DNA from 3 places in the Saccharothrix sp. DSM 118769 genome. Region 3 is predicted to be linked to each of the others. Evidence: riboswitches for the same ligand, from Rfam matches in the RefSeq annotation. Region 3 holds a riboswitch; each other region holds the start of a gene.
The links. A riboswitch is a leader RNA that binds a small molecule or an ion and turns the genes downstream of it on or off. The one in region 3 is predicted to bind glycine.
Positions count from the first base shown of each region.

Region 1: it holds a riboswitch for glycine, as region 3 does, so the genes downstream of both, gcvT (glycine cleavage system aminomethyltransferase GcvT) here and gcvP (aminomethyl-transferring glycine dehydrogenase) in region 3, are expected to answer to the same signal.
Region 2: it holds a riboswitch for glycine, as region 3 does, so the genes downstream of both, gcvH (glycine cleavage system protein GcvH) here and gcvP (aminomethyl-transferring glycine dehydrogenase) in region 3, are expected to answer to the same signal.

Region 1 covers NZ_CP193627.1:8,066,388-8,074,182, forward strand. The annotation lists gene ACRAKJ_RS33945 (malonic semialdehyde reductase) at 1-132, opposite strand, end outside; gene glyA (serine hydroxymethyltransferase) at 216-1,481, opposite strand; gene gcvT (glycine cleavage system aminomethyltransferase GcvT) at 1,511-2,611, opposite strand; glycine riboswitch at 2,722-2,816, opposite strand; glycine riboswitch at 2,818-2,908, opposite strand; gene ACRAKJ_RS33960 (DUF3817 domain-containing protein) at 2,975-3,277, opposite strand; gene ACRAKJ_RS33965 (hypothetical protein) at 3,293-3,694, opposite strand; gene ACRAKJ_RS33970 (helix-turn-helix transcriptional regulator) at 3,821-4,306, opposite strand; gene ACRAKJ_RS33975 (hypothetical protein) at 4,500-4,661, opposite strand; gene ACRAKJ_RS33980 (CoA transferase) at 5,112-6,236, opposite strand; gene ACRAKJ_RS33985 (acyl-CoA dehydrogenase family protein) at 6,238-7,386, opposite strand; gene ACRAKJ_RS33990 (acetyl-CoA C-acetyltransferase) at 7,581-7,795, shown strand, end outside.
Region 2 covers NZ_CP193627.1:8,783,615-8,791,409, reverse strand. The annotation lists gene ACRAKJ_RS37390 (hypothetical protein) at 1-14, opposite strand, end outside; gene ald (alanine dehydrogenase) at 367-1,473, opposite strand; glycine riboswitch at 1,670-1,760, shown strand; gene gcvH (glycine cleavage system protein GcvH) at 1,885-2,265, shown strand; gene ACRAKJ_RS37375 (L-serine ammonia-lyase) at 2,269-3,633, shown strand; gene ACRAKJ_RS37370 (DUF4265 domain-containing protein) at 4,022-4,489, opposite strand; gene ACRAKJ_RS37365 (NUDIX hydrolase) at 4,543-4,965, opposite strand; gene ACRAKJ_RS37360 (glutathione peroxidase) at 5,121-5,606, opposite strand; gene ACRAKJ_RS37355 (hypothetical protein) at 5,566-6,165, opposite strand; gene ACRAKJ_RS37350 (SSI family serine proteinase inhibitor) at 6,352-6,708, opposite strand; gene ACRAKJ_RS37345 (MFS transporter) at 6,915-7,795, shown strand, end outside.
Region 3 covers NZ_CP193627.1:7,782,549-7,790,343, forward strand. The annotation lists gene ACRAKJ_RS32610 (3-methyladenine DNA glycosylase) at 1-77, shown strand, start outside; gene ACRAKJ_RS32615 (substrate-binding domain-containing protein) at 166-1,953, shown strand; gene ACRAKJ_RS32620 (hypothetical protein) at 2,020-2,295, opposite strand; gene gcvP (aminomethyl-transferring glycine dehydrogenase) at 2,643-5,531, opposite strand; glycine riboswitch at 5,685-5,775, opposite strand; gene ACRAKJ_RS32630 (MerR family transcriptional regulator) at 5,967-6,533, opposite strand; gene ACRAKJ_RS32635 (hypothetical protein) at 7,011-7,178, shown strand; gene ACRAKJ_RS32640 (bifunctional nuclease family protein) at 7,452-7,795, opposite strand, start outside.

The DNA.
Region 1 (7,795 bases), 280 kb from region 3:
CAGCTCGTGGACCTGGCGCAGCTGCTCGTCGGTCACCGGCTCGGCGGTGAACGCGTTGGCCGTGCGGGCCTCGCGGAACAGCAGGTCCTGGGCGTCGGCGGACAGCGCGAGGGAGTCGAGGGTCGCGGTCATGGGTCCTTCTTCCGGTTGTCCCGTGCGTCGTGCACACGGGACAACCGGTTGAAGGCTCAACTTATTTCAGGCGGTGGCCGCGCTCACAGGCTCGGGTAGAGCGGGTGCTTGGCCGCCAGCACCTCGACGCGCGACCGCAGGTCCGCCAGGTCGGGCGACGGCTGGAGCGCGGCGGCGATGATCTCGGCCACCTCGGCGAAGTCCGCCGCGCCGAAGCCGCGGGTGGCCAGCGCGGGCGTGCCGACGCGCAGGCCGGAGGTCACCATCGGCGGGCGCGGGTCGTTCGGCACCGCGTTGCGGTTGACCGTGATGCCCACCTCGTGCAGCCGGTCCTCGGCCTGCTTGCCGTCCAGCTCGGACGCCACCAGGTCGACCAGCACCAGGTGCACGTCGGTGCCGCCGGTGAGCACCTTCACGCCCGCCGCCGCCGCGTCGGGCCGCGACAGGCGCTCGGCGAGGATCTTCGCGCCCTCGACGGTGCGCCGCTGCCGGTCGGCGAACTCGGGCGACGCGGCGTGCTTGAACGCCACCGCCTTGCCCGCGATCACGTGCTCCAGCGGACCGCCCTGCTGACCGGGGAACACCGCCGAGTTGATCTTCTTGGCGAGGTCGGCCTCGTTGGTCAGGATCACGCCGCCGCGCGGGCCGCCGAGCGTCTTGTGCGTGGTCGTCGTCACGACGTGCGCGTGCGGCACCGGGCTCGGGTGCAGGCCCGCCGCCACCAGGCCGGCGAAGTGCGCCATGTCGACCATCAGGTACGCGCCCACCGAGTCGGCGATGCGGCGGAACTCGGCGAAGTCCAGCTGCCGCGGGTAGGCCGACCAGCCCGCCACGATCAGCTTCGGCTTCGCCTCCTGCGCCAGCCGCTCGACCTCGGCCATGTCGACCCGGCCGTCGGCCTCCGACACGTGGTAGGGCACGACGTTGTAGAGCTTGCCGGAGAAGTTGATCCGCATGCCGTGCGTCAGGTGCCCGCCGTGCGCCAGGTCCAGGCCCAGGATCGTGTCGCCCGGCTGGAGCAGGGCGAACATCGCGCACGCGTTGGCCTGCGCGCCCGAGTGCGGCTGCACGTTGGCGAAGCCCGCCCCGAACAGCCCCTTGACCCGCTCGATCGCCAGCCGCTCGATGACGTCGACGTTCTCGCAGCCGCCGTAGTAGCGCCGGCCGGGGTAGCCCTCGGCGTACTTGTTCGTCAGCACCGAGCCCTGCGCCTGGAGCACCGACACCGGCGTGAAGTTCTCCGAGGCGATCATCTCCAGCGTGCTCTGCTGCCGGTGCAGCTCGGCGGCGACGGCGTCCGCGACCTCCGGGTCGAACTCCGCGAGGGAGGTGTTGAAGTGCTCGGACATGGGATCTCTCTCCTAGTCAGCTCGGGCGGTCAGCTCGGGCGCTTGTAGAACGGCAGCGCGACGACCTCGACGGGCTCGCGCTTGCCGCGGACGTCGACGGACAGCTCGGTGCCGGGCTCGGCGTGCCCCTCGGCCACGTAGGCCATGGCCACCGAGTAGCCCAGGGTCGGCGACAGCGCGCCGCTGGTCACCTCGCCGATCGGGGTGCCCCCCGCGTCCAGCACGGGGTAGCCGTGCCGGGGGGCGCGGCGGGAGGTGGTCTTCAGGCCGACGAGGACCTGGCGCACGCCCTCGGCCGCGGTGGCGGCCAGGGCGTCGCGGCCGACGAAGTCGCCCGGCTTGTCGAGCTTCACCACGCGGCCCAGGTTGGCGTGGAACGGGGTGCGGTCCCGGCCCAGCTCGTTGCCGTACAGCGGCATCCCGGCCTCCAGGCGCAGGGTGTCGCGGCAGCCGAGCCCGGCGGGCCTGAGGTCGTGCTCCCGGCCGGCCTCCAGCAGCGCCCGCCACACGTGCGCGGCGTCGTCCGGGGCGGTGAACAGCTCGAAGCCGTCCTCGCCGGTGTAGCCGGTGCGGGCGAGCAGCACGGGCCTGCCCGCCACCTCGGTCGGGTAGGAGGCGTAGTACTTCACCCCGGCCAGGTCGGTCGGGGTGAGGCCGGCCAGGATCTCGGTGGACCGCGGCCCCTGCACGGCGAGCAGCGCGTAGTCGGTGGAGCGGTCCTCGACGGTGGTGTCGAAGCCCTTCGCCCGCTCGACCAGCGCCTCGAACACGACGGCCGCGTTGGACGCGTTGGCCACGACCAGGTACTCCTGGTCACCCGTGCGGTAGACGATCAGGTCGTCGACGACGCCGCCGTCGGCCTCGCAGATCATCGTGTACCGGGCGCGTCCCACGCCGATCGCCGACGCGTGGCCGACCAGGGCGTGGTCCAGCGCGGCGCCCGCACCCGGCCCGGTCAGCACGATCTCGCCCATGTGCGTCAGGTCGAACAGGCCCGCCGAGGTGCGCACCGCGCGGTGCTCGGCCAGCTCGCTGTCGTAGCGCAGCGGCATCCGCCAGCCCGCGAAGTCGGTGAACAGTGCGCCCAGGGCCTCGTGCTCGGCGTGCAGGGGCGTGCGTCGGCTTTCCATCAGGCGGGGTCCTCCCAGGGTGCGGGCATGCCGGTAGCGCCGACCGGTCGGGTCGGCGGGCACGGGTGAAGGGTGACACGGTCCATCGGAGACTCCTCGTCGAAGAAGCCTCCCCCTCTGTCATGAGCCTGAGAGCTTCGCCGCTGCCGGTGAGCGGCTTGCACCGTGGGCGAGGCGCACCGGGTGCGCCTGCTTTCCAGAGTTGCCTTCGTCGGGCGGTAGCTGTGCCTGAGAGATTCCGGGGAGGAGTTGCTCCTTCGGCGCCCCGACTGGTGGGGACTCTCCCGCGCGACATCGACGGCCGTGTTCAGTTGGTACCGCCAGACGCTAGATGTGCCTGGTGGCCGGGGTCAACCCGCCGCGTCACAGGGCTTTCTCGGCCCGGACGCTCTCCACGACCTTGCGCTCGGCGTAGAACGACACGAACGGGACGGTGCCGGCCAGCAGGACGAGCACCGTGGCCTTGATCGACCAGCGCGCCTTGAGGGCGAGGTCGACGGTGAGCACCAGGTAGATGGCGTAGAGGAAGCCGTGGACGGGGCCGACGACCCTCATCATGGTCTCGGTGCCGCCCGCGTACTTGGCGATCATGGCGACCACGAGCAGCAGCAGGCCGACGCCGACCACGTAAGCCATGAACCGGAACCTGGTCAACGCGCCGCTCATCGCCCTACCCTCACCTCACCGCTGGTCCCGCGCGTGGAGCTGGGCGAGCATGCGGTTGTAGGCCGCCAACTCGTCGTCCTCGTCGTCGCGCGCGGGTGTTCCGACGGGGTCAACGGTAACGACCGGCGCCGGCGGCTCGGCCACCGGCTCCCGGGTACCCCCGTCGGGGGTGACCTCGGTCTCCCCGGCGGTCCCCTCGGCCCGGCGCTGGGCGTCCAGCCTGCGGATGCGCCACACCATGAACGCCGGGAACAGGCCGAACAGGGGCCACTGGAACACGTAGCCGAGGTTCTGGAACGTGCCGCCCGCCTGGGAGAAGCGCTCCCACTGCCAGTAGGCGAGACCGCAGCACACGACCAGCGCGGCCACGCAGACAGCGGCGATGGCGACGCGCTTGGGGGTGATGAGGCCGTGCACACCTCAAGGGTACTTCGCGGGAGCTGAGAGCCCCCTCGGGCCGGGGCTCCCCACGCGGGAGCCCGCCCCTCACGGGCGTTGGGCCCCTCGACCTCAGGAGCCCGCCCGACTCTTCGTCGATCCGGACTAGGCGACGCCGTCCCGGCGTTGCCTCTGCAACCTGGCCACGCACCAGGCTGCCGCACTGCCCCGACGCAGGTGCTGGAGCACCGTCATCGGGCCGAGACGACGACCGAGGTCGGCGGGCGTGAGCCCGGCCGCCCGGTAGTCCAGAGCGCGCTGGTCCAACGGGCTGATGCCCGCGTCCCACCACAGCTCCGCCTCCGACAGGTCACCCACCAGCTGCCAGTAGCTGGCGGCGGCGGCGAGCAGGGGTTCGGGCACCTCGGGCGCCCTCTTCCGCATCGCCGCCACGTAGGCGGGGTCCGCGGACTCGACCCTCATCAGGCCGCGGTTCCCGCCGTTCGCCCGCTGCACCGGGATCCCCGGGGACGGCGGGGCTTCCGCGAGCCACGCGTCCTTGATCCGGTTCACCTCCTGCAGCTCGGCGTCGTCCGAGCGCTCAGCCGCCCACTGCCGCAGCAGCTCGTCGACTCCCGAGTCCTCGACCATTCTGCCTCCTCGTCGGTCGAAGATCAGCCAATGCAGCGCACCGTATTAGCGGGTACCGACAACCGCTAGACCCTGGTTTGCCAAAAACCCTGTTACCAGCGCGTTATAGCCCTCATTCCACCCGTACGGTGCAACGTCGAGGAGTCAAAGTCACCGTGGGTGACCGCATTGAGCGGAGCCGCGGCGGGGTGCGCTAGGCGAAGAGGCTGCGGACGAAGGTGATGATCGACTCGGCGCCCGACTGGAGCCAGCCGAGGGCGGTCTTCACCGCGTCGGCCGATTCGTTGGGCTGGGTGACGAGCAGGAACAGCACCAGCGCGACCGCCGCCAGCGTCACCACCTTCTTGACGTTCACTGATCGGTCTCCGTCCGTTCACGAGGCAGGGGCCGACGGACGCCGTGCCCGTCGCGTCACCCGACATGCTCCACCATTCACCCGGACGATGAACGCGCAACCCTCCGACGTCCCCCGACTGGGGGTAGCGGCGCCCACGCAACCACGCCTGGGCAGTGGCCACTGTCACCTGATCGGACTATCAAGGGGACCAGTGGTCCCGCCGATCACCTAGTTACGGGCACTCGCCCACCCCCCTGGCACGGACACCGAGGTCGAGCGACACCGTCACACCCGCACAGCACATCACCTGATTGCGCCGAAGCACGCACCGAGCGTGACAAAGGCCGATGTCGGCCGCCGGCAATTCCCAGCACCTCTTCCGGTGATTTCTCGCGTTCATTTTCCGGCCACCCGCGTGCGCGGGCCGAACGGCGCGTCGAACGCCCCGGAGAAGCGGGGTCATCCCCCTCAGGCGACCACGCCCGCCGCGCGCAGCGCCGCCACCTCGTCCTCGGCCAGGCCCAGCTCGGCCAGCACCTCGTCGGTGTGCTCGCCGCCCGCCGGCGGCGCGGTCGGCACGCCCGCCGGGGTCCGGTCGAACCGCGGCGCGGGCGCGGGCTGGGCCACCCCCGCGACCTCGACGAACGTGCCGCGCTCCGCGTTGTGCCCGTACCCCGGGGCCTCGCCGGGCGCGAGCACGGGGGCCAGGCACGCGTCCGTCCCCTCCGCCAGCGCCGCCCACTCGTCGCGCGGGCGGGTGGCGACGGCGGCGGCGATGCGGGAGCGCAGCTCCGGCCAGTTGGCCGGGTCGTGGCGGCTGGGCGCGTCCTCCAGCCCCAGCAGGGCGAGCAGCTCGGCGTAGAACTTCTCCTCCAGCGCGCCGACGCTCACGTACCGCCCGTCCGCGGCCTCGTACACGTCGTAGAACGGCGCCCCGCCGTCCAGCAGGTTCTCCCCCCGCCCGCCGGACCACGCGCCCGCCGACGACATGCCGTGCAGGAACGTCGTCAGCAGCGCCGCGCCGTCGACCATCGCCGCGTCCACGACCTGCCCGCGCCCCGACCGCTCCCGCTCGTAGAGCGCCGCCAGCAGGCCCAGCGCCAGCAGCAGCCCGCCGCCGCCGAAGTCGCCGACGAGGTTCAGCGGCACGGTCGGCGGCTGCCCGGGCCGGCCGATCGGCTCCAGCGCGCCGGCCACGGCGATGTAGTTGATGTCGTGCCCGGCGCGGTCGGCCAGCGGGCCGGACCGGCCCCAGCCGGTCATCCGCCCGTAGACGAGCCGGGGGTTGCGGGCCAGGCACTGCGCCGGCCCGATGCCCAGCCGCTCGGTGACGCCGGGCCGGAAGCCCTCGACCAGCACGTCGGACCCCGCGACGAGCCGCAGCACCAGCTCCGCGCCCTCGGGCCGCCGGACGTCCACGCCGATCGAGCGGCGACCGCGGCCGAGCGGGTCGCCGGGCACGGCGGGCGCGCCGGACACCCGGTCGACGCGCACCACGGACGCGCCCAGGTCGGCCAGCACCATGCAGCCGAACGGCGCGGGCGCGAGGCCGGCCAGCTCGACGACCTTCAGCCCTTCCAGGGGTCCCGGCATGTCAGAGCGACCTCGCGATGATTTCCTTCATGATCTCGTTCGTCCCGCCGTAGATCTTCTGCACGCGCGCGTCCGCCCACGCGCGCGCGATCGGGTACTCGGTCATGTAGCCGTAGCCGCCGAACAGCTGCACGCACTCGTCCACGACCCGGCACAGCCGCTCGGTCGACCACCACTTGGCCATGGCCGCGGTGGGCACGTCCAGCTCGCCCGCGAGGTGCGCCTGCACGCACTCGTCGACGAACGCCCTGGTCACGCGGGCCTCGGTGGCGCACTCGGCGAGCGTGAACCGGGTGTTCTGGAACTTGATCAGCTCCCGCCCGAACGCGGTGCGGTCCTTGACGTAGTCGAGGGTGAGGGCGACGGCGGCCTCGATGCCCGCGACGGAGGCGACCGCGATGATCAGCCGCTCCTGCGGGAGCTGCTGCATGAGCTGGATGAAGCCCTGCCCCTCGCCGGTGCCCAGCAGGTTGTCGGCGGGCACGCGGACGTCGTCGAAGAACAGCTCGGCGGTGTCCTGGCCCTTCATGCCGACTTTGTCGAGCACCCGGCCGCGGCGGAAGCCCGGCGCGTCGGCGGTCTCCACGACCAGCAGCGAGATGCCGGTGGCGCCCTGGGACGGGTCGGTCTTGGCGACCACGACGACCAGGTCGGCCTGCGCGCCGTTGGTGATGAACGTCTTGGAGCCGTTGATCACGTACTCGTCGCCGTGCCGCAGCGCCCGCGTCCTGATGTTCTGGAGGTCGGAGCCGCCGCCGGGCTCGGACATGGCGATGGCGCCCACGTACTCGCCGGAGGCCATCTTCGGCAGCCAGCGGCGCTTCTGCTCCTCGGTGCCGTAGGAGTTGAGGTAGTGCGCGACGATGCCGCTGTGCACGCTGTTGCCCCAGGCGCTGTCGCCGCACCGGGCCTGCTCCTCCAGCAGCACGGCCTCGTGCGCGAACGTGCCGCCGCCACCGCCGTGCTCCTCGGGGATGGACAGGCACAGCAGGCCGAGCTCCCCGGCCTTGCGCCAGAAGCCCCGGTCCACCTGCTTCTGCGCCGCCCAGCGCTCCTGGTGGGGGACGGCCTCCTTCTCGAAGAACGTCCGGGCCAGGTCGCGCAGCTGGTCCAGGTCCTCGTTCATCCATGCGGAACGGCGAGTCGGCATGTCGTCGACGGTCCCACCGACGGCGCGCCGGCACCATGACCGCCGGGTGCCGGCGTGGACGTCGATCGTGAGCGCAATTGTCAGGCGGGTGTGCGTGATCGACGTCGCGACCGCACCTCGCGGCCACCGGATGAGCTAATAAGTCACCTCGTGCGGTCATGGGCGCGGGGCGTGCCGCGCCTTACCGTGGGTGCATGAGCGAAGCCTTGATCTTCGACGCGGTGCGCACACCGCGTGGCAGGGGGAAGCGCGGGTCGCTGCACAGCGTGAAGCCGATCACCCTCGCCTCCGGGGTGCTCGACGCGCTGGCGCGGCGCAACGACCTGGACACCTCGGCCGTGGACGACGTGGTGTTCGGCGTCGTGTCGCCGGTCGGCGAGCAGGGCTCGGACATCGCCCGCACGGCCGT
Region 2 (7,795 bases), 1.0 Mb from region 3:
TGTGGTTCGGCCATCGGCACTCCGATCGCGAGGGGACGGGGTGGGGCGCGGCGGGGGAGCCGCACGAGCGGACGACCCCGTTGCGTAGCGGCGGGGGTCCCGTCCTGTGCATCGGCCGGCACGGCGTCGTGACTTACCCGTTACCCGGGTAATTCACTCATTAGCTTGAACGTCGGCAACTCCGCGTGGCCGGCGGGGCGTGTGATGTGGGCCGGACCGGTGGGCCCGCTGGGCAGGGAGCCCGGTTCCCCGCTAACATTGGGACGCGGCCCGCTCCCAGTGACCCCCAGGCTGGTTGAGCGGGCCGCCTCGTACGACGAGGGCCCCGCTCACAGCACGTGAGCGGGGCCCCCTCTGTTTTCCGGATCAGATCTCGGGCGCGGTGAACGCCAGGTCGTGCGCCTCGGCCACCGGCGCGTTGGTCAGCAGGCCCGCGTGGGTGTTGAGGCCGAGCGCCAGCGACGCGTCCGCGCGCAGCGCCTCCCGCCAGCCCCGGTCGGCCAGCGCGACCGCGTGCGGCAGGGTCACGTTGGTCAGCGCGTAGGTCGAGGTGCGCGGCACCGCGCCGGGCATGTTCGCGACGCAGTAGAACACCGAGTCGTGCACCTGGTAGGTCGGGTCGGCGTGCGTGGTCGGCCGGGAGTCGGCGAAGCAGCCGCCCTGGTCGATCGCGATGTCCACCAGCACCGAACCGGGCTTCATGTCGGCGACCAGCTCGTTGGTCACGAGCTTCGGCGCCTTCGCGCCGGGCACCAGCACCGCGCCGATGACCAGGTCGGCCTCGCGCACGGCCTGCTCGACCGCGTACCGGTTCGACGTGACGGTGCGCAGGCGGCCCTGGTAGAGGGCATCGATGTGTCGCAGCCGGTCGACGTTGGTGTCCAGGATCTCCACGTCCGCGCCCATGCCCGCGGCGATCACGGCCGCGTTCAGGCCCGCCACGCCGCCGCCGATCACGACCACGCGCGCCGGGTGCACGCCGGGCACGCCGCCGGGCAGCACGCCCCGGCCGCCGGACGGCTTCATCAGCGAGAACGCGCCCACCTGCGGCGCGAGGCGACCCGCGACCTCGGACATCGGCGCGAGCAGCGGCAGGGCGCCGTTCGGGGTCTGCACGGTCTCGTAGGCGATGGCCGTGGTGCCGGAGGCCAGCAGCGCCTCGGTCAGCGGCCGGTCGGCGGCCAGGTGCAGGTAGGTGAACAGGACCTGGCCCTCGCGCAGCCGCGGGTACTCCTCGGCGACCGGCTCCTTGACCTTGAGCACCAGCTCGCCCTCGGACCACACGTCGTCGGCCCCGGCGAGCACCTTGGCGCCCGCGGCCGCGTACTCCTCGTCCGTGATCGCCGAGCCGAGGCCCGCGCCGGCCTCGACGAACACCTCGTGACCGCGTGACGCCAGCTCGTGGGCGCCCGCCGGGGTCAGCGCGACGCGGTACTCGTGGTTCTTGATCTCCCGGGGGACTGCGATCCGCACGGTGGGCTCCTTCGGCTGTCGTGTTCGCCAAAGGTCGGGTACCCGGGGCGCGGTGTCATCGTGCGCGCGGAACCAAGGAGGACGGGTCCGGTTGTGCCGGCGGAACAAGTCGTGCGGCGCGTTGACACCCGTCCGGGCCGGCACCTAGCGTGCGGGTCACCCAACTGAACATCGGCCGCGGCGCCTCGACGGCGCCGGAACCCGCGCGGGAGAGACCTCGTTCGTTCGAGGCGCCGAAGGAGCAAGTCCCCCGCACACTCTCAGGCAGCGAGAACCGCGCGCGGTGAGGCGACTCTGGAAAGCGCACCCTCGTCCGAGGGGGCGCACCCACGGTGCAAGCCGCGCGCGCGGCGAAGCTCTCAGGTCCCAGGACAGAGTGGGGGTGGACCTTCACCACCAGGGAGCGCTGACGTGACCTTTCCGGAGAACCTGCTGTACACGCCCGAGCACGAGTGGGTCGACTGGGCGCCGGGCACCCGGGAGCCCGTGTCGGTCGGGATCACCTCGTACGCGACCGAGTCGCTGGGCGACGTCGTGTTCGTCGAGCTGCCCGCCGTCGGCACGCGGGTCGCGTCCGGCGAGGTGTGCGGCGAGCTGGAGTCCACCAAGTCGGTGAGCGACCTGTACGCGCCGGTCAGCGGCGAGGTCGTGGAGGTCAACACGGCGGCGGTCGACGACCCGTCGTTGATCAACAACGACCCGTACGGCGGCGGCTGGCTGTTCAAGGTGGCCGTCGAGGACGCCACCGGGCTGCTGACCGCCGCGAAGTACGCGGAACTGACCGAGGGCTGATCCGTGGCGATCAGCGTGTTCGACCTGTTCTCCGTGGGCATCGGTCCGTCGAGTTCGCACACGGTCGGGCCGATGCGCGCGGCGACGATGTTCGTGGACCGCCTGGGTGCACGAACGAGTTCAGTCGACCGAGTGCACGTGGAGCTGTTCGGGTCACTCGGAGCAACCGGCCACGGGCACGGCAGCCCGAAGGCCGTCCTGCTCGGCCTGGAGGGCCACAAGCCCGAGGAGGTCGACCCGGTGGCGGCGTCCGCGCGGGTCGAGGAGGTCCGGGCGACCGGGCGGTTGCGGCTCGGCGGCGTCCACGAGATCGCGTTCACCGAGGACACCGACCTCGTCATGCACCGGCGCAAGTCGTTGCCGCTGCACCCCAACGGGATGCGCTTCGAGGCGTTCTCCGGGTCGTCGCCGGTCGACTCGGCCGTCTACTACTCGGTGGGCGGCGGGTTCGTGGTCGACGAGACCGCGTCCGGCACCGACCGGATCAAGCCGGACAGCACGCCGGTCGCGCACCCGTTCCGCAGCGGGGACGAGCTGCTCGCGCGGACCCGGGAGACCGGGCTGCCGATCAGCGGCCTGATGCTGGACAACGAGCGGTCGTGGCGGTCGGAGGAGGAGATCCGGTCCGGCCTGCTCCACATCTGGCAGGTCATGCAGGAGTGCGTGGAGCACGGCTGCACGGAGACCGGCGAACTGCCCGGCGGCCTCAAGGTGCGGCGGCGGGCGGCCGAGATGAGGTCCCGGCTGGCCGCCGAGCACTACGCCACCGACCCGCTGCGGGTGATGGACTGGGTGACCCTGTTCGCGCTGGCGGTGAACGAGGAGAACGCCGCGGGCGGTCGCGTCGTCACCGCCCCCACCAACGGCGCGGCCGGCATCGTGCCCGCGGTGCTGCACTACTACGCGAGGTTCGTGCCGGGCGCGTCCGACGACGGCGTGGTGCGGTTCCTGCTCACGGCGGGCGCGATCGGCGTGCTGTTCAAGGAGAACGCGTCGATCTCCGGCGCCGAGGTCGGCTGCCAGGGCGAGGTCGGCTCGGCCTGCTCCATGGCCGCCGGCGGTCTGGCGGAGGTGCTCGGCGGCACGCCGGAGCAGGTCGAGAACGCGGCCGAGATCGCGATGGAGCACAACCTCGGGCTGACCTGCGACCCGATCGGCGGGCTCGTGCAGATCCCGTGCATCGAGCGCAACGCGCTGGCGTCGATCAAGGCCATCACGGCGGCGCGCATGGCACTGCGGGGCGACGGGTCGCACTTCGTGTCCCTGGACAAGGTCATCAAGACCATGCGGGAGACGGGGAAGGACATGCACCACAAGTACAAGGAGACCGCTCGGGGCGGCCTGGCGGTGAACGTCATCGAGTGCTGATGACCGGCGTCTGACCAGCGCGAATGACTTCCATCGTTGCTCGGTGGTTCTCGCTGGTACCCGACGTCCCACGGCCTGGAGACGGCCTGATCTTGGTCCGAACGCGACGGTCCCCACCTCGGTAGCGCGGGGTGGGGACCGTCGCGCGTCGTGGGCCTGGTCCTCGTTGCGGCACAACCACTCCCGGTGGCAAGGCGGCGGAGCCGCCGCGGCAGTCGACCGCCGAGCCCAGCCCGGTCCAGCCGCGCGACCGCGATCGTCCCGACTGCTGCCGCTGAGGACTGCCTGGGGACATGCTTCCGCAGCCGGCGCGCCTTGATCCCGTACAGCTGGATTCGGCAGTGCCAACGCTTGCCACCCGGCGGGATGTGCAGGCTGTGGGATCGGTTTACCGATCGTTGTTGCTGTGATGTCCTGCTGCTACCGAAGCTTCTTCAAGCACTGCTCCCGCCTTCGCGACCACCAGGAGAAGCGCGGTCCTTGCTGACGAGTAGTCCACCTCGGGTGGGACGTCAACGGCCCACGACATACCTGCGGAAATGGTCTCCCATGAGCAGCCGAGCCGCTGCAAGGCGTCTTCTACCGGGACTGCTGCGTTTTGGCTGGGAATGCTGATCCGAATGGTGGAGTGTCCAGACCTCGTGAGCAGTTCTTCGAAGACCAGTTCTCGTCGGTCGTGATCGGCTCGGACCCGCACGGTATCGCCGAAGGCCACACCCCGAACGAAGAACGGGATGCTGCGCACCTGTACGACCACCTGCGTGGTTGTCTTCTCCGTCCACATCCTCTCCGTGGACAGCGCGGTCGTGAACTCCGATGCGCTCTCGTCCCGCAGGTCGAAGGCGACCTTGAACACCCGGCGCTTGCTCGGCGGTGACGCGGCCTCGTGGTCGACAGGCCGTGGTTGGGTCACAGCAGGTTCACGCCGTCATGAGCGCGAGTGTGCGATGTGGGTTCGAACGCGTCGGTGACCCGTACCGCGTAGGCCGGTGCCATCGCTTCGCGTACTTCGTCCAGTGTCACCCAGCGGACCGCGGTGGCTTCGTCCGTCGTGCTACTGGGTGTGCCGAGTGGGGTGCAGCGGTAGACCAAGGCGACGATGCCGCGCTTCATGTTCTTGTAGACGCCGGACAAGTGCTCGACTTGAATCGAGATGCCGGTCTCCTCCAGGACTTCACGCCTGACGCCTTCCTCGAACGTTTCGGCGAGTTCGAGCACTCCACCCGGTGGCTCCCAGTGGCCGTTGTCCCTGCGGCGGATGACGAGCACCTGTCCTGAGTCGTTGACGACGATTCCGGCGACGCTGACCGAATGGCGCGGCGTGTCTGCCATTTCCCCGCTTTCGTCTCGTCGTTCGTGCTGGTCAGTCCGTTGCGGGAATGAACCACAAGTACAAGGAAACGGCCCGGGGCGGCCTGGCCGTGAACGTCGTCGAGTGCTGACCCGGCCGCGCCGCCGCGGGTGAGGACCCGCGGCGGCGGCGGTGGTCAGGGCAGGGTGGCCTCGATCGCCTGCACGACCTCGTCGGCCTCGGGGTCGGTGGCCGGGCGGAAGCGGGCGACCACTTCGCCCGTCGGGGACAGCAGGAACTTCTCGAAGTTCCACTGCACGTCCCCGGCCTTGCCGTCGGCGTCCTCGGTGGGGGTCAGCTCGGCGTACACCGGGTGCCGCGAGGGGCCGTTGACGTCGATCTTCTCGTACAGCGGGAAGGTGACGCCGTAGGTCGTCGAGCAGAAGGTGGCGATCTCCTCCGCGGTGCCCGGCTCCTGGCCCATGAACTGGTTGCACGGGAAGCCGACGACCGAGAAGCCGCGGTCCGCGTACCGCTCCTGGAGCCGCTCCAGGCCCTTGTACTGCGGCGTCAGGCCGCACTTCGACGCCACGTTGACCACCAGCAGCGCCTTGCCCGCGTGCTCGCCCAGGCTGGACCCCTCACCCGAGAGGGTGCGCACGGGGATGTCGTGGATGCTCATGCCGAGAGGCTACGTGCCGCCGCACCGCGCCCGCCGCGCCCGCGAACGCCACCACCGCGGGCACGGCCGCCGGCAGGAGCAGGGCACCGGTCAGGCACGTGGCGACCGCGTAGGCCGTCGCCGCCGAGGCCAGGAGGTTGTCGCCCGACGCCGCCGCCAGGCCGAGCAGCACCACCGAGACCAGGACCAGCGGGGCGGTGGCGGGGAGCGCCTGGGCGAGCGCGGTCGTGCCCGCCACGGCGGGGGCCAGGGCGGCGACGCCCAGGTCGAGGCGTCGCCACAGGACCGCGGCGGCGGCCAGCAGGACGAGCCCGAGCACGACGGCCGGCGCCGGGGCGAGCAGGGTCGGGAGTTCGGTGGGCAGCACGGCGGCGGTGAGGGCGGTGGCGGCCAGGACGGCGGAGACGCCGGCGCCCACCGCGCCCGGCCGCCAGGTGGCGGCCAGGACGGTCAGGGCCAACGCCACCGGCCAGTGCCCGGTCCACCCCGGTGCTAGCGACACGACGCCGGAGCACAGGAGGGGGAGGGCGGCGACCCTGACCCCCGACAGGTCTGCCATGCCGTCGAGTGTCCCAGGCCGTCAAGGGGGACGGGGTGGGAACCGGCCACGAGCAGGGCTGATCCGGCCCTGTTTCACCACTGTGAACTTTGTTGACCGTTCGCCGGTGCACTCCCTAGCGTCATCGGTGGAGGGGCCCACGACTTCGGCGGCGGTGTCGTGGGCCCCTCCACGGGTGCGCCGGGCTCAGAAGTCGAACACGGGGCCGGTCTCGGCGTGCATGACGCACGGGTTCGGGAACTCCGCCTCGAACCAGCGCTCCTCGCCGCGCCACGTGCCGGTCGCCTTCACCCGGACGGGGTTGTACTCCAGGGTGCAGATCGCGTCGCCGCCCGGGGAGAGCTGCGCGACCTGACCGTCCACGAGGGACAGCGCGTCGCACGCCCGGTCCGCCCTGGGGTGCAGGCCGCCGGAGGGTTCGCACGTCAGGTTGACGATCCGGAGCGATTCACCCCGCTGCACGTTGAGCACGAAGCTGGACTCCGGTGCGTGGACGAACGGAGCCAGTGCGGCCATCGCCGCGATGAAGGGGAGGGGTGCCATGCCCTCACGATGATGGGCACGACACCACTCGTTCCAGTGATCTCACCGGATCGTGTGGTGTATTGAGCGGTTCCCGCGATCACGTCGGCGCGCTGGGCGGGGAGTCGTCGGCCTCGGCACGCGAGCGGAAGCACCCTCACGGATCGTGTTTGTGAGGTAGCTCACTGTCAAGCTCCGCCGTGGGCGTGCCGGGCCAGGGTGGGTGGATGGCTACCGGGGTGGCGACATCAGGGGTGCGCAGGGTGGCGCTGGCCAGTTCGGCCGGCAACGCGGTGGAGCTGTACGACTTCCTGCTCTACGGCACGGCGTCCGCGCTCGTCTTCGACAAGCTGTTCTTCCCGTCCTTCGACCCGCGGATCGGCACGCTGCTCGCGTTCGCCACGTTCGGCGCGGGCTTCCTCGCCCGCCCGCTCGGCGGGGTCGTCATCGGGCACTTCGGCGACCGGGTCGGCCGGCGGTCGATGCTCGTCCTCACGCTCACCGCGACCGGCGTGTGCACCGCGCTGATCGGCCTGCTGCCGACCTACTCGTCCATCGGGATCGCCGCGCCGCTGCTGCTCGTGCTGCTGCGCCTGGTGCAGGGCTTCTTCCTCGGCGGCGAGCAGGGCGGCGCGACGCTGATGGCCGTCGAGCACGCACCGCCGGGCCGCACCGGGTGGTACGGCAGCTGGACGTTCCTCGGCTCGCCCCTGGGCCTGCTGCTGGCCAACGGCGCGATGGCCGCGTCCACCGCGGTGTCCGGCGACGCGTTCCCGGAGTGGGGCTGGCGGGTGCCGTTCCTGCTCAGCCTGGTGCTGGTCGGGGTGGGCCTGTACGTGCGGCTGTCGGTGGGGGAGAGCCCGGAGTTCCGCGCCGCCCGGGAGGCGCGCGGCGCGGTGCGGCTGCCGGTCGCCGACCTGCTGCGCCGGTCGTGGCGGACCGTGCTGCTGGGCGCGGGCGTGAACCTCGGCTTCACCGCGTTCATCTTCATCGTCGCCACGTTCGCCGTGTCGTACGGGACGAAGGAACTCGGCATGAGCCGCGCGACGCTGCTCAACGCCGGGCTGATCGGCGCGTTCACCCAGGCCGTCGCCATCCTGGTGTTCGC
Region 3 (7,795 bases):
CGCTGATCGGGCTGACGGACGTGCTGGTCGCCGCGCCGACCGGTGCCCCGCTGCCCGAGCCCGTCACCGGCAGATGACGGGCCGTCACTTCACCCGCGCCGGGGATATCACCTGTTAGCGTGACGCCGGTCGGGATTCGCCAGCTGTGGTCGGATGCTGAGAGGGATGACGATGTCTCGACACCGCGCGCTGCGGACCAAGGTTCGGCGCGGCATAGCCACGTGGCCGGTCGCGATCGTCGGCCTGGTGGCCCTGGTGGTGCTCGGGTGGCTCGGCTACACCTGGGTCGGCGGTGTCGTGGAGCGCCGCGCCGCGGCCCAGGCGGGCGACTGCAACGAGGGCGAGGCGCTGCTGCGGGTCGCCGCCACGCCGAACGTCGCCGAGGCGGTCAAGCAGGTCGCCGAGGCGTGGAGCGCCCAGCGGCCCGTCGTCTACGACCACTGCATCCGCACCGAGGTGCAGTCGATCGACTCCGAGGTCGTGCTGGAGGGCCTCACCCAGGGCTGGGACGCGGCGGAGCTGGGCGAGCGCCCGCACGCGTGGGTCACCGACTCGACGCTGTGGGCCGACCGCCTGGGCGCGCAGGACGCCGCGCTGCTCGGCGCCGCGCCCGAGTCGATCGCGACGAGCCCGGTGCTGCTGGCGCTGCACGAGGACGCCGCGCAGGCGCTCCAGTCCGGTCCCGCGTTCCGGTGGACCGACCTGCCCGACCTGGCCGGCGCCGCCGACGGCTGGGGCCGGTTCGGCAAGCCCGAGTGGGGCCGGTTCTCGGTGGCCATGCCCGACCCGGCGACCAACGCGGCCACCGCGATGGCGGTGCAGTCGGCGCTGGCGGGCGCGAGCCCGGACGGCAAGGGCCCGGTCACCACGGAGATGCTGGCGCTGGACCCGGTGAGGTCGACGATGAGCCGGTTGGCCTCGTCCACGCCCGCCGAGACGCCCGCGGGCACGTGGGAGGCGCTGAACCTGCTGGCCGACGAGCAGGCCGTGAACGCGGTCGGGTACAGCGCGGTGCCGGTGTTCGAGGTGGACCTGTACCGGCACAACACGGGCAAGGACAACGGCGCGGCGCCGTTGAAGCCGCTGTACGGGGTGGCCGCGGGCGGTCCGACGCCGGTGGCGGACTTCCCGTTCGTGCCGCTGGCGGGCGACTGGGTCGGCGAGGCGCAGGTGCGCGCGGCGCAGGCGTTCCGCGAGTTCCTGCACGAGGACGCGCAGCAGGCCACCCTGGCGCGGGCCGGCCTGCGGGTGGGGTCCACGACCGAGCGGCCCAAGCCGTCGCCGGGCGTGCGGTGGGCGGCGGTCACCGAGGCGCTCACCCCCGCCGACGCCGGCACCACCCAGCAGATCTCGGCCGCGTGGGCGACCGCCGACGACGGCCAGGTCGTCACCGTGCTGGTGGACACGTCCAAGTCGATGGAGGAACCCGGCGGCGACGGCCGCAGCCGGGTGGACTGGGTCAGGCAGGCGCTGTCCGGGCAGGTCACCCGGTCGGTGTCGGGGTCGCTCGGGCTGTGGGAGTTCTCCGCCGGGCTCGACGGCGACAAGCCGTACCGGGAGCTGGTGCCCACCGGCGCGGTCGCCGGTCAGCGGCAGGCGCTGCTGGACGGCGTGGCCCGCTTGCGGCCGCAGAGCGCGACGCAGCTGTACACGAGCCTGCTGGCGCTCTACGAGCAGCGGGTGCGCGACCACGAGGCGGGCAAGCTCAACCGGATCGTGGTCATCACGGACGGCGCGAACGACGGCGGGCTGTCGTTCGACGAGCTGACCGGCCGGCTGGCCGCCGCGAAGCAGCCGGGCAAGGACGTGTCGGTGAGCGTCATCGCGATCGGCCCGGACCCCGAGCGCGGCCCGCTGGGCGAACTGGCCCGTTCGACCGGCGGCACCCTGTCGGTGGTGGAGGACGGCCGCACCGTCGACGCCGCCCTGGGCCAGCTCCTGTCCACCACCTGACCGTCGAGCACCCGCCCGCCACCCGACCGCGCGCACCGGACCTGTCCCGCACGACGGCCTCCGCGGTCACTCCGCGGTTCCGGCGGTGTTCTCGACGGACGCGGTGCGGGCGCGCAGGTCGGCGAGGTCCGCCGCGGCGCGCTGCTGCGCGTCGAGGGTGCCCTCGGCCAGTTGCTCGTAGCGGTGCACGAGCCGGCGCAGGTCGTCGGCCCGGTCCGCGCCGATCTTCGCCTTGCGCACCTCGATGAGGCTGTTGAGCAGGAACAGCACGAGGACCAGGGCGAGGGACAGCACGCCGAGGGCGAGCACGGCGGCCGGCCAGGTCAGGGTGTCGGGGGTCATCGCGGGCGCTCCGGGTCGGTGGTCGGGGTGGCGGGCGCTGCCAGCGCCTCGACCGGCTCGTCACCGGTCGGACCCGTCATCGTGCTCCTTCACGTGCGAGGACTTCCTCGCACGTGAAACCGTAGCAAGACGCCATGGGTCCGTCATCGTCTTCCGGCCGCGCGGCCCGCGCGACCCGACCCGACGGCCGTTGTCCGGCGTTTGTCGTGCGTCGGCGCCGCCCGAAGCCGGACAACGCGCGAGGCGGTAGAACGGTAAGTGCCGGCAGGGGGGAAAGGCGCCGGCAGGGGGCGGGTGGGGGGATCGGGGGTTCGGTCCGATCCCCCCACCCGGAGAAGGGACCCGGGTCAGCCGCCGTAGGCGGAGACCGGCGGGCAGGAGCAGACCAGGTTGCGGTCGCCCTTGGCGCCGTCGATGCGGCGCACCGGGGGCCAGGTCTTCGGCGCGGCGCTGCCCGCGGGGAACACGGCGGTCTCCCGGCTGTACGGGTGGTCCCACTCCGCGGCGATGGAGGCGGCGGTGTGGGGCGCGTTGCGCAGCGGGTTGTCGTCGACCGGCCACTCGCCCGAGCCGACGCGGTCGATCTCGTGCCTGATCGCGATCATGGCGTCGATGAACCGGTCGATCTCGGCCAGGTCCTCGCTCTCGGTCGGCTCGACCATGAGGGTGCCGGCGACCGGGAACGACATGGTCGGCGCGTGCAGGCCGTAGTCGGCGAGGCGCTTGGCCACGTCGTCCACGGTCACGCCGGTCGCCTTCGTGATGGGCCGCAGGTCGAGGATGCACTCGTGGGCCACGAAGCCGCCCTCGCCGGTGTAGAGCACCGGGAAGTGCTCGTCCAGGCGACGCGCCACGTAGTTCGCGGCGGCCACGGCGGTCAGGGTCGCGCGGCGCAGGCCGTCGCCGCCCATCATCCGCACGTAGGCCCACGAGATGGGCAGGATCGACGCCGAGCCCCACGGGGCGCCGCTGATCGGCCCCACGCCGGTCGCCGGGCCCGCGGTGGGCTGGAGCGGGTGGTTCGGCAGGAACGGCGCGAGGTGCGAGCGCACGCCGATCGGGCCGACGCCGGGACCGCCGCCGCCGTGCGGGATGCAGAACGTCTTGTGCAGGTTCAGGTGCGACACGTCCGACCCGAACTTGCCGTACTGGGCGAGGCCGATGAGCGCGTTGAGGTTCGCGCCGTCGACGTACACCTGGCCGCCCGCGTCGTGCACCAGCCCGCACACCTCGCGCACGGTGTCCTCGTACACGCCGTGCGTCGACGGGTAGGTGATCATGATGGCGGCGAGGTCGTCGCGGTGCGCCTCGACCGTCGACCTCAGGTGGTCGAGGTCCACGTTGCCGCGCTCGTCGCACTTCACGACCACGACGCGCATCCCGGCCATGACGGCGGACGCGGCGTTGGTGCCGTGCGCGCTGGACGGGATGAGGCACACGTCGCGGTGCGCGTTCCCGTTCGCGCGGTGGTAGGCGCGGATCGCGAGCAGGCCCGCGAACTCGCCCTGGCTGCCCGCGTTCGGCTGGAGCGACACCGCGTCGTACCCGGTGACCTCGGCCAGCCACCGCTCCAGGTCGGAGACGATGGAGAGCAGGCCGGCGGCGTCCTCGACGGGCGCGAACGGGTGCAGCTCGGCGAACTCGGGCCAGGTGACGGGTTCCATCTCGGCCGTGGCGTTGAGCTTCATCGTGCACGACCCGAGCGGGATCATGCTGCGGTCGAGCGCGACGTCCTTGTCCGACAGCGACCGCAGGTAGCGCAGCAGCGCGGTCTCCGAGCGGTGCGAGTGGAACACCGGGTGGGTCAGGTAGTCGGTGGTGCGGCGCAGGTCGGCGGGGATGCCGTCGGCGGTGTCGGCGTCCAGGGCGTCCACGTCGGGGACGGTCACGCCGAACGCCCGCCACACCAGGTGCAGGTGCTCGCGGGTGGTGGTCTCGTCGCACGCGATCGACACGACGTCCTCGTCGACCCGCCACAGGTTGACGCCCAGCTCGCGGGCGGCGGCGACGACCTCGGCCGCCCGGCCCTCCACGCGCGCCCGGACGGTGTCGAAGAACTCGCCGTGCACGACCTCGACGCCCGCCTCGCACAGCCCGGCGGCGAGCACCGTGGCCATCCGGTGCGCGCGGGTCGCGATGGCCTTCAGGCCCTCGGGGCCGTGGTAGACGGCGTACATGGAGGCCATGACGGCCAGCAGGACCTGCGCGGTGCAGATGTTGCTGGTGGCCTTCTCGCGGCGGATGTGCTGCTCGCGGGTCTGGAGCGCGAGGCGGTAGGCGAGCGAGCCGTCCGCGTCGACGGACACGCCGACGAGCCGGCCGGGCAGCTGCCGCTCCAGGCCCTGCCGGACGGCCATGTAGCCGGCGTGCGGCCCGCCGAACCCGACGGGCACGCCGAAGCGCTGGGTGGTGCCGACGACGACGTCCGCGCCGATCTCGCCGGGCGGGCGCAGCAGCGTCAGCGCCAGCAGGTCGGCGGCGACGACGGCCTGCGCGCCCGCCTTGTGCACCTCGGCGATCAGGGCCTCGTGGTCGCGGACCACGCCGGACGCGCCGGGGTAGGACAGCAGCACGCCGAAGAAGTCGCCGCCCAGGCCGAGGCCCTCCAGGCCCTGCGACAGGTCGGCGACGACGACCTCGATGCCCAGCGGCTCGGCGCGGGTCTCGATGACGGCGAGGGTCTGCGGCAGCGTGTCGGCGTCCACGACGAACCTGGCGGACTTGGACCTGCCCGCCCGGCGCACGAGCGTCATGCCCTCGGCGGCGGCGGTGGACTCGTCCAGCATGGACGCGTTGGCCAGCGGCAGGCCGGTGAGGTCGCCGACCACCGTCTGGAAGTTGAGGAGGGCTTCGAGGCGGCCCTGGGAGATCTCGGGCTGGTACGGCGTGTACGCGGTGTACCAGGCGGGGCTCTCCAGCACGTTGCGGCGGATCACCGGCGGGGTGGTCGTGCCGTAGTAGCCGAGGCCGATCATCTGCGTCATCGGCCGGTTGCGGGAGGCCAGCGCGCGCAGCTCGGCCAGCGCCTCGGTCTCGGTGGCGGGCGCGGGCAGGTCCAGCACCAGGTCGCGCTCGCGGATCGAGTCGGGCACGGCGCGCTGCGCCAGTTCCTCCAGGGAGCCGACGCCGATGACGTCGAGGATGCGGGCCAGCTCGGCGGGCCGCGGGCCCACGTGCCGGTCGGCGAACGGGGTGCCGTGCTCGAGAGCGGCGAGGGGGATGCGGTCCTGCGTCATAAAGGCGCCTCCAGGGCTACGGGCACACTCCGGCCGTTGCCCTCCCCCTCTGTCTTCTGCCCGGCGCCGGGCGCCTGAGAGCTTCACCCGGACTGCTCGACCGGGCTTGCACCGTCGGCGGGGTCGGTTGCCCGACCCGCTTTCCAGAGGCGTCTCACCCGCGCGGTCCTTGCGCCTGAGAGGTTCCGGGGAGGATTTGCTCCTTCGGCGCCGAGACTGGCTCGGACTCTCCCGCACGGGATAAAGCGACTGCTCGCGAATCGTACCCGGCGGGGGTGCCGCCGGTACCGCCGGCGCGACGTGGATCTCACCGGTTTGCCCGCCGCGGAGGTGGGTACCCGCGCACCGCTACCCGTGGGCCCGCCGCGGGCCGAGTCGTCGTCGGTTGTCGACCGCCGGTCGCCCGCGGTCGGCGGTCCGGGTGCGCGGGGGGGCTCAGCCGATGGCGCGGGTGCGGCGGCGGCGGGACAGCTCGTCGTCGGACGGCCCCACGACCTCGGCGCCGTCGGCCCGTTCGGCGGGGAACTCGTGGATCGTGCCGCTGATCTCCCGCATGGCGCCGCTGACCGCGATGCCGAACACGCCCTGACCGCCCTGGAGCAGGTCGACGACCTCCTCGGGCGAGGTGCACTCGTAGACCGTGGTGCCGTCGCTGAACAACGTGATCCGGGCCAGGTCCTGCACGCCGCGGCGGCGCAGGTGGTCGACCGCGACCCGGATGTTCTGGAGCGAGACGCCGGTGTCCAGGAGCCTTTTGACGACCTTCAGGACGAGGATGTCCTTGAACGAGTAGAGCCGCTGGCTGCCGGAGCCGTGCGCACTCCTTATGGTCGGGTTGACCAGCTCCGTGCGTGCCCAGTAGTCGAGCTGGCGGTAGGTGATTCCCGCGATCTGGCACGCGGCGGGGCCGCGGTACCCGACGAGTTCGTCCGGCAGCGAGGAGTCCGGGAACAGTTCACCCTGTTCTCCGGTTCCCGCCCGGATGGGCGCTTCCTCGACCACGCCTGCCTCCCCTCGGTCCGGTCACGACGACCGGCGACCAACGTGAAGCCGCCCCGGTGCCCGAATCACACCGTGGCAATTCACCTGAGCTCGACGGTAAGACCGCCTAGGGGGCAGGTCAACGCGACGCGCTGAGCGTGTCTTGTCTCAAGCTGAGGTTGAGGTTGAGAGATACCCTCGTCGTAAGCCATTTGGGTGACGTTTAGTGATCGTTTAGCTGAAGAACGCTGACGTTGTGTAATCCGAAGGTGTGACACCAGGGGGTGGCACGGAGGGTTGATCCACAACTCACCGCACACGCCTGCGAGGGGCCCGTCCCGGCGCGGGGCCGGCGGCGCGGCCCCTCGCAGGTGTCACCGGTGGGGTAAACGCGGACAGCCGGTCGCGGGGGCGGCGGTGAGCGCGGAACCCGGTGCCGTGCCGGCGGCGCGGCGCGGTGCGGCTCGGTGCGGGCGCCCCGGACAGCACCAAGACCGGATGAGCACCACCACGGCTGCGGCCAACGCGGTCACGGCCACCACCGCCGAACCAGGCGCCACCGCCGAACCGGCCACCACCGCCGAACCGGGCACCACCAAGCCGTGCCCGACACCGGCGAAGCAGTTGTCCACAGGCAGCGGATCGGTCATCGCGCGGCGTCGGTGACAGCCGGCAAAATCAAAGCAGGGGTCCCCTCGGCGGGGACCCCTGCGAAGCGTTCCGAGCGGTTGTTCGACGATTCCCACGGCACCGCGACCGCGTTCCCCCGCCCACCGGCGACGGGCATTCGACCGGTCACGCCACCGGCACGGCGACCGCGCCGCCCGCGGCACCGGGAGAACGCCCCGGAAACGCGAAACCGGACGTCACCGCGGCCGTCCGGCAGCTCCACCGCTCCGCGCGCCAGAACCGCCGGAGCGGCCCGCGCGACGGGTCGACCTAGGTGTCCGCGCCCCGGAAGTCCTCGGGCGAGATCGAGTCCAGGAACTCCCGGAACTTCTCGACCTCGTCCTCCTGCTCGTCCGGGATGATCAACCCGGCCTCCGCGAGCACGGACTCCTCCGCGTGGATCGGCACGCCGATCCGCAGCGCGAGCGCCACCGAGTCGCTGGGCCGGGCGGAGACGCGCACGTCACCGTCGAACACCAGCTCGGCGAAGTAGGTGCCTTCCTGGAGGTCGGTGATCCGAACCTGTTCGAGCTGCCGACCGAGGGCGCCGATGACGTCCTTGAGCAGGTCGTGCGTCAACGGCCGGGCAGGCCGGACACCCTGCTGCTCCAGCG